Linked DNA regions of Methylibium petroleiphilum PM1. The protein of the gene in region 2 interacts with the protein of the main gene of each other region in a pairwise test. Links are inferred from orthologs where the notes say so. Each region holds a gene or a part of one and is shown on either strand. Other genes may lie near its edges.

The links. Proteins that work in one complex are often made in the same cells at the same time.
Region 1: the proteins of MPE_RS10160 (region 2) and MPE_RS09075 interact in binary tests that used the Escherichia coli proteins (3 or more experiments, as listed by UniProt). The link is inferred for Methylibium petroleiphilum PM1 from one-to-one orthologs.

The regions. Positions count from the first base shown.
Region 1 is NC_008825.1:1,937,429-1,943,175, reverse strand. The notes cover bases 1,654-4,652. They hold MPE_RS09075 (ABC-F family ATP-binding cassette domain-containing protein), read left to right. Parts: upstream 1,654-2,161; coding sequence 2,162-4,144; downstream 4,145-4,652. Other genes in these bases: MPE_RS09070 (RidA family protein), read right to left, coding at 4,171-4,652; prmB (50S ribosomal protein L3 N(5)-glutamine methyltransferase), read left to right, coding at 1,654-2,165. Outside these bases: MPE_RS09090 (PilT/PilU family type 4a pilus ATPase), read left to right, coding at 1-128; dapE (succinyl-diaminopimelate desuccinylase), read left to right, coding at 151-1,302; more of prmB, read left to right, coding at 1,299-1,653; more of MPE_RS09070, read right to left, coding at 4,653-4,677; MPE_RS09065 (YbgC/FadM family acyl-CoA thioesterase), read right to left, coding at 4,753-5,616; MPE_RS09060 (alpha/beta hydrolase), read right to left, coding at 5,613-5,747. UniProt on the Escherichia coli protein: Genetic data indicate it may be involved in ribosome assembly or function.
Region 2 is NC_008825.1:2,154,157-2,162,000, reverse strand. The notes cover bases 2,720-6,086. They hold MPE_RS10160 (2-oxoglutarate dehydrogenase E1 component), read left to right. Parts: upstream 2,720-3,027; coding sequence 3,028-5,886; downstream 5,887-6,086. Other genes in these bases: odhB (2-oxoglutarate dehydrogenase complex dihydrolipoyllysine-residue succinyltransferase), read left to right, coding at 6,000-6,086; hslO (Hsp33 family molecular chaperone HslO), read left to right, coding at 2,720-2,778. In the rest of the region: MPE_RS10180 (hypothetical protein), read right to left, coding at 297-617; MPE_RS23970 (hypothetical protein), read left to right, coding at 657-854; MPE_RS10175 (DUF455 family protein), read right to left, coding at 906-1,250; MPE_RS10170 (gamma carbonic anhydrase family protein), read left to right, coding at 1,249-1,773; more of hslO, read left to right, coding at 1,813-2,719; more of odhB, read left to right, coding at 6,087-7,280; MPE_RS10150 (DMT family transporter), read left to right, coding at 7,312-7,629; lpdA (dihydrolipoyl dehydrogenase), read left to right, coding at 7,657-7,844. UniProt on the Escherichia coli protein: E1 component of the 2-oxoglutarate dehydrogenase (OGDH) complex which catalyzes the decarboxylation of 2-oxoglutarate, the first step in the conversion of 2-oxoglutarate to succinyl-CoA and CO(2).

The sequences.
Region 1 (5,747 bases), 220 kb from region 2 along the record:
AGAACGACAGTCCCACGCAGTCGAAGCTGGTGCCGAAGAAGGAAGAGAAGGACGAGGGCCCGTCCTTCACCGACATCACGCTCGACGTGCGGCAGGACGATCGCCGCACGAACTTCGGCGCGCTGTGAGTCGATCGCGCGGATGAGTGCCCTGCCCCCGACGGCGCTTGCGCTCGCCGAGCAACTGATCGCGCGCGCTTCCGTCACGCCCGAGGACGCCGGATGCCAGGCGCTGGTCGTGCAGCGGCTCCAGGCGCAGGGCTTCGACTGCCACACGCTCGAGAGCGGCCCGGACGACTTCCGCGTCACCAATCTGTGGGCCGTGCGCCGCGGCCGTTCCGCCGACGGCTTCACGCTCGTGTTCGCCGGCCACACCGACGTGGTGCCCACCGGCCCGCTGGAGCGCTGGACCAGCGACCCGTTCGTGCCCAGCCACCGCGATGGCCGTCTCTACGGGCGCGGCGCGGCCGACATGAAAACCTCGATCGCCTGCATGGTGGTCGCGATCGAGGAATTCGTCGCGGCGTATCCCCGACACGCTGGTTCGATCGCGCTGCTGCTGACCAGCGATGAGGAAGGCCCTGCGCTCGATGGCACCACGCAGGTGGTGCGCTGGCTGCAGGCGCGCGGCGAGCGGCTCGACGGCTGCATCGTCGGCGAACCGACCTCGGTGAACGCGGTGGGCGACATGATCAAGAACGGCCGCCGCGGCTCGCTGTCGGGCCGGCTGGTCGTGCAAGGCGTGCAGGGTCACATCGCCTACCCGCACCTGGCGAAGAACCCGATCCACGCGGTGGCGCCGGCGCTGGCCGAGCTGGTGCAAGTGGTCTGGGACGGCGGCAACGAACATTTCCCGCCGACCAGCTGGCAGGTCTCGAACCTGCACGCGGGCACCGGCGCGAGCAATGTCATCCCGGGTGAGGCGGTGGTCGACTTCAACTTCCGTTTCTCGACCGAATCGACGCCGGAGACCCTGCAGCAGCGCCTCGCCGCGGTGCTGGACCGCCACGGCCTGCAGTACACGATCGACTGGACGCTGGGCGGTCGGCCCTTCCTCACGCGCCCCGGCAGCCTGACCGAGGCGCTGGGCAGCGCGATCTTGCAGGTGACCGGCCGCACGACCGAGCTGTCCACCACCGGCGGCACCTCCGACGGCCGCTTCATCGCCACCGTCTGCCCGCAGGTGGTCGAATGCGGGCCGGTCAATGCCAGCATCCACCAGATCGACGAGCACGTCGCGGTGGCCGAGATCGAGCCGCTGAAGGAGATCTACCGCAGCACGCTCGAGCGTCTGGTCGCATGACGCTGATCGAGCTGGTCGAGGCGCAGGCCGCGCGCCTGCAGGAGGCCGGGGTGTCGTTCGGGCACGGCACGACCCATGCCTTCGACGAGGCCGCCTGGCTGGTGCAGTGGGCGCTGGACCTGCCGCTCGACGGGCTGGACGAGCACGCCGCGCGACCGGTGTCCGCGAGCGAGCGATTGGTGGTCGACGCGCTGATCGACCGTCGCATCCGCCAACGCCTGCCGGCGGCCTACCTGACCAAGCAGGCCTGGCTGCAGGGCGTGGCCTTCTACGTCGACGAGCGGACCATCGTGCCGCGCAGCTTCATCGCCGAGCTGCTGGCCGACGGCACGATCGACGCCTGGCTCGGCGCCCACACGCGACGCGTGCTCGACCTGTGCACCGGCAACGGCAGCCTCGCGGTGCTGGCCGCGATGGCCTGGCCCGAGGTGAGCGTCGACGGCAGCGACCTGTCCGAGGACGCGCTCGCCGTGGCGAAGATCAACGTCGACGCTCACGGCCTGGGCGATCGCGTCACGCTGCTGCGCTCCGACGGCCTGGCGCGCGTGCACGGCCCCTACGACCTGATCCTCTGCAACCCGCCTTACGTGAATGCCGCATCGATGGCGGACCTGCCGCCGGAGTACCGGGCCGAACCCGAGCTGGCGCTGGCCGGCGGCGAGGACGGCATGGACTTCGTGCGCAAGCTGCTGCAAGACGCGCCGGCGCAGATGACCGAAGATGCCGTGCTCGTGCTGGAGATCGGCAACGAGCGCGCGAACTTCGAGCGCGCCTTTCCCACCATCGAGGCCGTGTGGCTCGAAACCAGCGCCGGCGACGACCAGGTGCTGCTGCTGACCCGGGCTTCCCTGCTGTCCTCATGATCGTTCTCAAGAATCTCACCCTGCGCCGCGGCCCCAAGATCGTGCTGCAAGGCGCCAACCTCACGCTGAACCCCGGCGAGAAGGTCGGCCTGGTCGGCCGCAACGGCGCCGGCAAGTCCTCGCTGTTCGCGCTGCTGACACACCGGCTGCAGGCCGATGCCGGCGATTTCTCGATCCCGCCGCGCTGGCGCATGGCCGAGGTGGCGCAGAACATGCCCGAGACCGACCAGCCGGCCACCGCCTTCGTGCTGGAAGGCGACACCCGGTTGATGGAGGCACAGGCCGCGCTGGCCGCCGCCGAAGCGGCCGACGACGGCAACGCGATCGGCGAGGCGCACGGCCTGCTCGCCGAGGTCGGCGCCTTCGACGCCTCGCCGCGGGCCCAGGCGCTGATGCTGGGCCTGGGCTTCAAGAGCGCCCAGCTGGACGCGCCGGTCAACAGCTTCTCCGGCGGCTGGCGCATGCGGCTGCAGCTGGCCCGCGCGCTGATGTGCCCGAGCGACCTGCTTCTGCTCGACGAGCCCACCAACCACCTGGACCTCGACGCGCTGGTGTGGCTGGAGGCTTGGCTGCAGCGCTACGAGGGCACCATGCTGGTCATCAGCCACGACCGCGAGTTCCTCGACGCCATCACCCGCGTGACGGTGCACCTCGAGGAGACCCAGCTCACGCGCTACGGCGGCAACTACAGCGCCTTCGAGGGCATGCGCGCCGAGCGCATGAGCCAGCAGCAGGCCGCATTCGGGCGCCAGCAGGAGAAGGTGGCGCAGCTGCAGCGCTTCATCGACCGCTTCAAGGCCAAGGCCAGCAAGGCCAAGCAGGCACAGAGCCGCGTGAAGGCGCTGGAGCGCATGGAGAAGATCGCGCCGGTGCTGACCGCGGCCGACTTCGCCTTCGAGTTCCGGGAGCCCGACAACCTGCCCAACCCCATGCTGGCCATGCGCGAAATGCGCTGTGGCTACGCGGTCGAAGGCGGCGAGCCGATCACCATCGTGCGCGACATCGACCGCTCGGTCATGCCGGGCCAGCGCATCGGCATCCTCGGTGCCAACGGCCAGGGCAAGTCGACGCTGGTCAAGACGCTGGCGCGCGCCCTGCCGGCGCTGGGCGGCAGCGTGACCGAGGGCAAGGGCCTGGCGATCGGCTACTTCGCACAGCAGGAGATGGACGTGCTGACGCCCGAGAGCGGGCCGATGGAACACATGATCCGGCTGGCCAAGCAGGTCTCGCCGGGCGCGCGCGAGCAGGAGCTGCGCAATTTCCTGGGCCAGTTCCGCTTCACCGGCGACATGGTCCACCAACCGGTCGGCTCGCTGAGCGGCGGCGAGAAGGCGCGCCTGGTGCTGGCGATGATCGTCTGGCAGCGCCCCAACCTCCTGCTGCTCGACGAGCCGACCAACCACCTCGACCTCGCCACCCGCGAGGCGCTGTCCCTGGCGCTCAACGAGTTCGAGGGCACCGTGATGCTGGTCAGCCACGACCGCGCGCTGCTGCGCGAGGTCTGCGACGAGTTCTGGCTCGTCACCGCCGGCGGCGTGCGCGAGTTCGACGGCGACCTCGACGACTACCAGCGCTGGCTGCTGGAGCAGTCGCGCGAGCAGGCCCGCGCCTACGCCCAGGCGGCGCGGGGCGCGACCGCAGCGCCGACCGTGGTCGAGGCGACCGCGAAGCCGTCGAAAGCCCCGGACGAGCCTGTCGACCGCCGCGAGGACCGCAAGGCCCAGGCCCAGGCGCGCCAGCGGGCAGCCGAGCAGGCCCGTCCGCTGAAGGCCGAGTTCGGCAAGCTCGAAGCCCGGCTGGCCACGGCGGTGCCGGAGCGCGACGCCCTGGCGGCCAGCCTGTCCGACCCGTCGCTGACGGCGGCCGAACGCGCCGAGCGCGGCAAGCGCCTCAAGCTGCTCAGCGAGCAGATCGAGACCTTCGAGACGCGCTGGCTCGAGCTGGGCGAAGCCATCGAAGCGCTGAGCGCGACCGCCTGAACCGCCGCGCGGTCCGCCCCGGCCGCTCAGAACGTGCTGCTGCCCGCCTCGCGGTCGCCCAGCGCGACGATCATGTCGATCTCGACCGCCGCGTTCTTGGGCAGCTGGGCCACGCCGACCGTGGTGCGGGTGTGGCCGCCGCCCGGCTGGAACAGCGTGTAGAGAATGTCCGAGGCGGCGTCGGCCACCTCGCTGTGCTCGGTGAAGTTCGGCGCGCTCTGCACGTAGACCGTCATGCGCAGGATGCGCTTCACGCGGCTCAGGTCGCCGCCGGCGGCCTGGCGCACGACGGCCAGCGCCTTCACCACGCAGATGCGGGCCGCATGGCGGGCCTCCTCGCGCGAGATCTCGGCGCCGACGCGCCCTGCCACCGCTACCGCACCGCGGATGCGCGGGATCTGGCCGCTGACGTAGAGGATGCCGTCGTGCTCGACCGACACCTCGTAGTGCGGCACGGCGCGAATCTCCTCGGAGAACTCCACGCCCAGGTCGTTGGCCAGTTTCTTGAACAGTGCGTCGCTTGCGGTGCTCATCGGGGCTGCCTCGTCATGATCCCGGCATGATGCCTCGCAGCGCCGGTCGCACCAAGCGCGGCCGATGCCGGCGCGCTACAGGCTGCGGCGCATCTCCACGTGCGGGATGCCCGCTTCCTCGAAGCCCGGCCCGCTCTGCGTGAAGCCGGCGCGTGCGTAGAACGGCACGGCCGAGAGCTGGGCGCTCAGCACGATCTCGCCGTCGCCGCGCCGGGCGGCCAGCGCGATCAGCGCGTCCAGCACCGCACGCCCGGCCCGGCCGCCGCGCAGCGGCCGGCGCACCGCCATGCGCCCGATGCGGGCCAGGCCCGGCGCCTCCTGCGCCAGACGGCCGGTTGCCAGCGGGAAGCCCAGGCGGTTGCAGGCCACCGCATGCAGCGCGGTGGCATCGGAGGCGTCCCACTCCATCGCGGCCGGGATGCGCTGCTCGTCGATGAAGACCTCGGTGCGGATCGAACGCGCCGCCTCGCCCAGCGTGGACCAGTCCCCGGTGCGGACCTCGAGCATGGACTGGCCGGCCTCGAAGCCTTCCAACACCTCGCGCAGCGCCGGCGGCACCGGCCGGCTGGTCTGCGTGGCCGGGTCGGCGAACACGTAGACCAGCTCGCCGCTGACCAGCAGGTCGTTGCCGCGCATCACCGCGCCGTGGAACAGCAGCGATGAGGTGCGGATGCGGGTGCAGCGGATGCCGATGTCGAGCACGTCGTCGTAGCGCGCCGAGCCCTGGTAGTCCAGCGTCGCCTTGCGCACATACAGGTCGCCGCCGAAGTGCTGCATCGACTCGGCGTAAGGCAGGGCCAGCGCACGCCAGTAGTCGGCCAGCGCGGTGTCGAAGTACATCAGATAGTGGCCGTTGAACACGATCTGCTGCATGTCCACCTCGGCCCAGCGCACCCGCAGGGCGTGCAGATGGCGGAAATCGCTGCGTTGGAGCGTCATGGCGAGAAGGCCTCCCTCAGTGCCCGGGCCGCCGCGGCGTGCGCCTGGCGCGCCTCCGGCACCGCGCGGCCCATCTTGATGAAATCGTGGACCACGCCGCGCCACAGCTCCAGCTGCACCGGCACGCCCGC
Region 2 (7,844 bases):
GCAGGTGCTCGCGCAGCAGCGTGAAGTGCAGGGCCTCCTCGCCGGCGACCTGCAGCCAGTCGAGGTAGTAGGCGGCCGGCAGGCCCGGAAAGCGCCAGAGGGCGTCGAGCGCGAGGTTGATGATTTAGAATGTAGGAAGATTGGCTCCTGGGGTCATCCATGCTCAAAGCGTGGTCCTACATCCGGTTCAGCAGCGAGAAGCAGGAACTTGGCGACAGCCTTGCCGTACGAGCCGGCCTGGGCGTTCGGGGACAGCGACGCGAGGGGGACGCGCTTCTTGACCGTCACCCAACCCATTACTCGCCTCCGGCGGCAATGAGCGTGGCGCGACGCGCCTTCTTCTCTGAGCGCTTCTCAGGCTCCGCAGGGTCAGCGAGCGATGCGCTGTCCTTCTCTTCAGCCTCCGCGCCGATCAGCAGGGCTCTGGTGCGCCGACGAGCCTCTTGGTCAGAGGTCGCCATCGCCACGCGGTCGGCCAGAACCTTCTGACCTTCTCGCTCCTGCTCAAGCGCCTGCTCAGCCTTGAGCTTCGATGCCTCTGCCTGTGCGCGCTGCCTGGATGCTTCTTCCTGCGCGAGGATCTCTGCCTGACTTGGTCCGCTGTATCCGCCACCCATACACATGCTCGTTCACTCCCGAATTGCTCGGGCTATTTAGTGAACCGAGAGGTTGGAGCCCTCATCGAGTACTTCGGCTTTGGCGCATGGGGTCCGCTCGCTCAAGGTGCAGCGTTCTTCCTGAGCGGTCTACCTGCGTGGGTCAGCGTGCGCGCGTTCTTCGCCTGGACCGAGAACAACAAGACCACGTCGCTCGTTGACATGATCAAGCAGCTTCGTGAAGCGTTGTTCAAGTGAGATTCACACCGGCCCAGGCGTGATCGGTTACGCGTTGTAACTTCCTACGTTCTAAACGTACTTGATCGCGTTGAACTCGATGTGGGCGATGGCGTGCAGCAGCGAGGCCCGGCCCTCGGGACTGGCCATCGAACGTTGCGGCACGCGCAGCGCCGGCAGCAGCAGGGGCCGTGCGGGCCGGCCGGGCAGCGGGCCTGCAGGCTGAAGCATGGCCGTGGTGTCGAGCGCGAGCGCATCGCGCCGGGCCAGCAGTGCGCGCGCCGCAGAAGCCTTGGCCAGTGGATCGCATTCCTGCAGCAGCGTCAGCGCTTGGCTTCGCAGTTCAAGGGCTTGCTCGCCGGCGCAGGGCAGGTCGGGATGCATCCGTAAAATTATCGCTTTGCCGGAGTTGCCCATGGCCCTGTACCAGCTCGATGATCGCGTGCCGCAGGTGCACGCGACGGCCTATGTGGCCGAGAGCGCCGAGCTGATCGGCAGCGTGGAGATCGGCGAAGGCGCCAGCGTGTGGTCGCAGGTCACGATGCGCGGCGACAACGAGCCCATCGTCATCGGTCGCCACTCCAACGTGCAGGAAGGCAGCGTGCTGCACACCGACCCGGGCTGTCCGCTGGTGGTGGGCGAGGGCGTCACCGTGGGGCACCAGGCGATGCTGCACGGCTGCACCGTCGGCGACGGCGCCCTGATCGGCATCCAGGCGGTGGTGCTCAACCGCGCGAAGATCGGCCGCAACTGCCTCGTCGGTGCCGGCGCGCTGGTCACCGAAGGCAAGGAGTTCGAGGACGGCATGCTGATCCTCGGCAGCCCTGCCAAGGCGGTGCGGCCGCTGAGCGAGGAGGACATCGCGCGCATGCGGCGCGGCACCCAGACCTATGTGGAGCGCGGGCAGCGCTTCAAGGCCACGTTGAAGCGCGTGGGTTGAGCCCCATATGCAGCCGGATCCATCGGGCGAGGGGCAGTCATGAGCGAACTCCATAAATTCATCTTCGAGGGCCTGCCGGTGCGCGGCATGCTGGTGCGTTTGACCGGCGCGTGGACCGAACTGCTGGCACGCCGGGGGACAGAGCGGGCGCATCCGGCGCCGGTGCGCACGCTGCTCGGCGAGATGGCGGCCGCCGGGGTGCTGATGCAGGCCAGCATCAAGTTCAACGGCGCACTGGTGCTGCAGATCTCGGGCGACGGGCCGGTGAAGCTGGCGGTGGCCGAGGTGCAGCCCGACCTGGCGCTGCGGGCCACGGCCACGGTGGTCGGCGACGTGCCGGCCGGCGCGCGGCTGGAGGCGCTGGTCAACGTGGGCGGGCGCGGCCATTGCGCGATCACGCTGGACCCCAAGGACCGCTACCCGGGCCAGCAGCCCTATCAGGGCGTGGTGCCGCTGCATGGTGACCGGCGCGAGCCGCTGCAGCAGCTGTCGGAGGTGCTGGAGCACTACATGCTGCAGTCGGAGCAGCTCGACACCAAGCTCGTGCTGGCGGCGAACGACGACGTGGCCGCCGGCCTGCTGATCCAGCGCCTGCCGGTCGAGGGCGAAGGCAACCTCGGCGCGCGGAACGAGGACGAGATCGGCCTCAACGAGGCCTACAACCGCATCGCCCACCTCAGTGCGACGCTGACGCGCGAGGAGTTGCTGACGCTGGACGCCGACACCCTGCTGCGGCGGCTGTTCTGGGAGGAGACCGTGCGCCGCTTCGAGCCGCTGACCGGCGAGCACGGGCCGCGCTTCGCCTGCAGCTGCTCGCGGGAGCGCGTGGCGCGCATGCTGCGCGGCCTGGGGCGCGAGGAGTTCGACGGCCTGATCGCCGAGCGCGGGCTGGCCGAGGTGGGCTGCGAGTTCTGTGGCGCCCAGTACCACTTCGATGCGGTCGACGGCGGCGAGGTCTTCACGGCGCCCCGCGACCAGCCGCCGGCCTCGCGCGCCGTGCAGTAGCGAAGGCCGTCCGCACGATCGTGAAACGCCGATGAACGGCCGGATTCCGGCCTGTTCTGGTGCCGGTTCACGGGACAGCGCCCCGCCGCGGTGCTACAGTGCACCTCGAAATTTGGTCCTTCCCGTCCCCTTTTCTGGTTCTGTTGAACAAGCAAAGGCGGGTCGCAATCCGCCAACCGGTCCAGCCGTGTCGCGGAAGGTTTTTCAACCAGCCAACGTCCTGGATACCAGGGTGAAAGGTGAGCGAAGATGATGCAGCAGTACCGGTCGAACTCGTACCTGTTCGGGGGCAACGCGCCCTACGTCGAGGAACTGTACGAGTCCTATCTCGACAACCCGGGTTCGGTCCCCGAGAAATGGCGCGCCTACTTCGACGCGCTTCAGCACGTACCGGCCACCGACGGCTCCGAATCCCGCGACGTGGCGCATGCGCCGGTCGTCGAATCCTTCGCGCAGCGCGCCAAGGCCAACGCCTTCGCCGTCAAGGCCAGCGCCGCCGAACTGGCGGTCGCGCGCAAGCAGGTGCACGTGCAGTCGCTGATCGCGGCCTACCGCACGCTGGGCGCCCGCTGGGCCGACCTCGACCCGCTCAAGCGCACCGAGCGCCCCAAGATTCCCGAACTGGAGCCGGCGTTCTACGACCTGAGCGAGTCCGACATGGACATCACGTTCAGCGCTACGAACACCTACTTCACCACCGCCGAACAGCAGACGCTGCGTGAGATCCTGCAGGCGCTGCGCGAGACCTACTGTGGCTCCATCGGCGCCGAGTTCATGCACATCACCGAGCCGGTCGAGAAGCGCTGGTGGCAGCAGCGGCTCGAAAGCGTGCGGGCCAAGCCGAGCTTCTCCGCGGCGCAGAAGACCCACATCCTCGATCGGCTGACCGCCTCCGAAGGCCTGGAGCGCTATCTGCACACCAAGTACGTCGGCCAGAAGCGCTTCTCGCTCGAGGGCGGCGAGAGCTTCATCGCCTCGATGGACGAGGTGGTGCAGCGCGGCGGCGAGCGCGGCGTCCAGGAGATCGTGATCGGCATGGCCCACCGTGGCCGCCTCAACGTGCTGGTCAACACGCTGGGCAAGATGCCCAAGGACCTGTTCGCCGAGTTCGACCACACCGCCAAGGAAGAACTGCCGGCGGGTGACGTGAAGTACCACCAGGGCTTCTCCAGCGACGTGACCACGCCGGGCGGCCCGGTCCACCTGAGCCTGTCGTTCAACCCCTCGCACCTGGAGATCGTGAATCCGGTGGTGGAAGGTTCCGTCAAGGCGCGACTCGACCGACGCGGCGACAAGGAAGGCGACACGGTGCTGCCGGTGCTGGTGCACGGTGACGCGGCCTTCGCCGGGCAGGGCGTGGTGATGGAGACGCTGGCGCTGGCGCAGACGCGTGGCTACTACACCGGCGGCACGGTGCACCTGGTCATCAACAACCAGATCGGCTTCACCACCAGCGACCCGCGCGACTCGCGTTCCACGTTGTATTGCACCGACGTGGTCAAGATGATCGAGGCGCCGGTGCTGCACGTGAACGGCGACGATCCCGAGGCCGTGGTGCTGTGCACCCAGCTCGCGCTCGACTACCGGCAGGAGTTCAACAAGGACGTCGTCGTCGACATCATCTGCTTCCGCAAGCTGGGCCACAACGAGCAGGACACGCCGTCGCTGACCCAGCCGCTGATGTACAAGAAGATCGCGGCCCACCCCGGCACGCGCAAGCTGTACGCCGACAAGCTGGTCGCCCAGGGCACGCTGAAGCCCGACGAGCCCGACGCGATGGTGAAGGCCTTCCGTGCCGCGATGGACGCCGGCAAGCACACGGTCGACCCGGTGCTGACCAACTACAAGAGCAAGTACGCGGTCGACTGGACGCCCTACCTGAACCGCAAGTGGACCGACGCGGCCGACACCGCGCTGCCGCTGGCCGAGATCAAGCGTCTGGCCGAGCGCATCACGACCATCCCGAAGGGCTTCAAGGTCCATCCGCTGGTCGAGAAGGTGCTCGCCGACCGCGCGGCGATGGGCCGCGGCGAGATCAACGTCGACTGGGGCATGGGCGAGCACCTCGCCTACGCCTCGCTGGTGGCGAGCGGCTATCCGGTACGTCTGTCCGGCGAGGACTGCGGCCGCGGCACCTTCACCCACCGCCATGCAGTGCTGCACGACCAGAACCGCGAGAAGTGGGACGAAGGTACTTGGACGCCGCTGCAGCACGTGGCCGACGGCCAGGCGCCGTTCGTCGTGATCGACTCCATCCTGTCGGAAGAGGCGGTGCTCGGCTTCGAGTACGGCTACGCCTCGGCCGACCCGACCACGCTGACGATCTGGGAAGCGCAGTTCGGCGACTTCGTCAACGGCGCGCAGGTCGTGATCGACCAGTTCATCGCCTCCGGCGAGGTGAAGTGGGGCCGCGCGAACGGACTCACGCTGCTGCTGCCGCACGGCTACGAAGGGCAGGGACCTGAGCACAGCTCGGCGCGCCTCGAGCGCTTCATGCAGCTGGCGGCGGACAACAACATGCAGGTCTGCCAGCCGACCTCGGCGAGTCAGATCTTCCATCTGCTGCGTCGCCAGCAGGTGCGCATGTTCCGCAAGCCGCTGGTGGTGATGACGCCGAAGTCGCTGCTGCGCAACAAGGACGCGGCGTCGCCGCTGTCGGAGTTCACCCGCGGCGAATTCCGCACGGTCATCCCCGAGCAGAACGCCGACATCGACGCGGCCAAGGTCAAGCGCGTGATCGCGTGCTCGGGCAAGGTCTACTACGACTTGGTGAAGCGTCGCGACGAGAAGAAGAGCACCGACGTGGTGATCCTGCGCGTGGAGCAGCTCTATCCCTTCCCGCACAAGGCCTTCGCGACCGAATTGAAGAAGTACCCGAACGCGACCGACGTGGTGTGGTGCCAGGACGAGCCGCAGAACCAGGGCGCGTGGTTCTTCGTGCAGCACTACGTGCACGAGAACATGCTCGAGGGGCAGAAGCTCGGCTACGCCGGCCGACCGGCGTCTGCCTCGCCAGCCGTCGGCTACGCGCACCTGCACCAGGAGCAGCTCAAGGCCCTGCTGGACCAGGCCTACGGCAAGCTCAAGGGATTCGTCCTGTCCAAGTGACGTCATCGCGGACGCGTGCGCGGCGATGAACCGCGGCCTTCGACCGGCCCTTGCGCCGGTCGGAGCTGCCGGATCCGCGCGATGCGTCATCCAAACAACGAAGAAAGCATTCCATGGCCATCATTGAAGTCAAAGTCCCCCAGCTGAGCGAGTCCGTTGCCGAAGCGACGCTGCTGCAGTGGAAGAAGAAGCCCGGCGAAGCCGTGGCGATCGATGAGATCCTGATCGAGATCGAGACCGACAAGGTCGTGCTCGAGGTGCCGGCACCGGCTGCCGGCGTGCTGGCGCAACTGGTCAAGAACGACGGCGAGAGCTGCGTCAGCGACGAGGTGATCGCGAAGATCGATACCGAGGGCAAGGAAGCGGTCAGCCCGCTCGAGGTCAAGCCGGTGCCCGAGGTCAAGCCGGCGCCCGGCGCCGCGTCCGATACGGCCGGCGCGAAGGGCGACGTGGCGATGCCCGCGGCCGCGAAGCTGCTGGCCGAGAACCAGCTGGGTGCGGGCCAGGTGGCCGGTAGCGGCAAGGATGGTCGCGTGACCAAGGGCGACGTGCAGGCAGCGCTGCAGACCGGCGCCAAGGCAGCGGCGCCCGCCGTCGCTGCCCCGGCAGCGGCTGCCGTCTCGGTGCCGGTCGCGCCATCCGTCGCCAAGGCGCTGCCCGCCGTCACGGTGCCGGCCGCGCTGAACTTGGGCGACCGCCCCGAGCAGCGCGTGCCGATGTCGCGCCTGCGGGCCCGCGTGGCCGAGCGGCTGCTGCAGTCGCAGGCGACCAACGCCATCCTGACCACCTTCAACGAGGTCAACATGGCCCCGGTGATGGAGATGCGCAAGCGTTTCCAGGAGAAGTTCGAGAAGGAACACGGCGTCAAGATCGGCTTCATGAGCTTCTTCGTGAAGGCGGCGGTCGCGGCGCTCAAGCGCTACCCGGTCATCAACGCCAGCGTGGACGGCAACGACATCGTCTACCACGGCTACTTCGACATCGGCATCGCGGTGGGCTCGCCGCGCGGCCTGGTGGTGCCGATCCTGCGCAACGCCGACCAGATGAGCTTCGCCGACATCGAGAAGAAGATCGCCGAATTCGGCCAGAAGGCCCGCGACGGCAAGCTGTCGCTCGAGGACCTGACCGGCGGCACCTTCTCCATCTCCAACGGTGGCACCTTCGGTTCGATGCTGAGCACGCCGATCATCAACCCGCCGCAGAGCGCCATCCTGGGCGTGCACGCGACGAAGGACCGCGCGGTGGTCGAGAACGGCCAGATCGTGATCCGGCCGATGAACTACCTGGCGATGTCCTACGACCACCGCATCATCGACGGCCGCGAGGCGGTTCTGGGCCTCGTGGCGATGAAGGAAGCGCTGGAAGACCCGGCGCGCCTGCTGTTCGATATCTGATCGTCTCGAGACCGGTTCCCGATTGACGAGCATGGCCTGGATCTACCTCGCGCTGGCGGGCCTGTTCGAGATCGGCTGGCCGGTCGGTTTCAAGCTGTCGCAGCAACCGGCCTACAAGGTCTGGGGCATCGCCGCTGCCGTGCTGTCGATGGGGCTGTCGGGTTGGCTGCTGTGGCTGGCCCAGCGCGAGATCCCCATCGGCACGGCCTACGCGGTCTGGACCGGCATCGGCGGCGCAGGCACCTTCCTGATCGGGGTGCTGTTCTTCGGCGACTCGGCGTCGCTGGCGCGGTACCTCGGCGTGGCACTGATCGTCGGTGGCGTCATCACACTCAAGCTCGCCCACTGAACGCGGCGAGCCTTTCGGAGCATTCTCATGAGCAAGACTTTCGACGTCGTCGTCATCGGCGGCGGCCCGGGCGGCTACATCGCTGCCATCCGTGCGGCGCAGCTGGGTTTCAACACCGCCTGCATCGACGAGTGGAAGAACGACAAGGGCGGTCCAGCGCCGGGCGGCACCTGCACGAACGTGGGCTGCATCCCGTCGAAGGCGCTGCTGCAGTC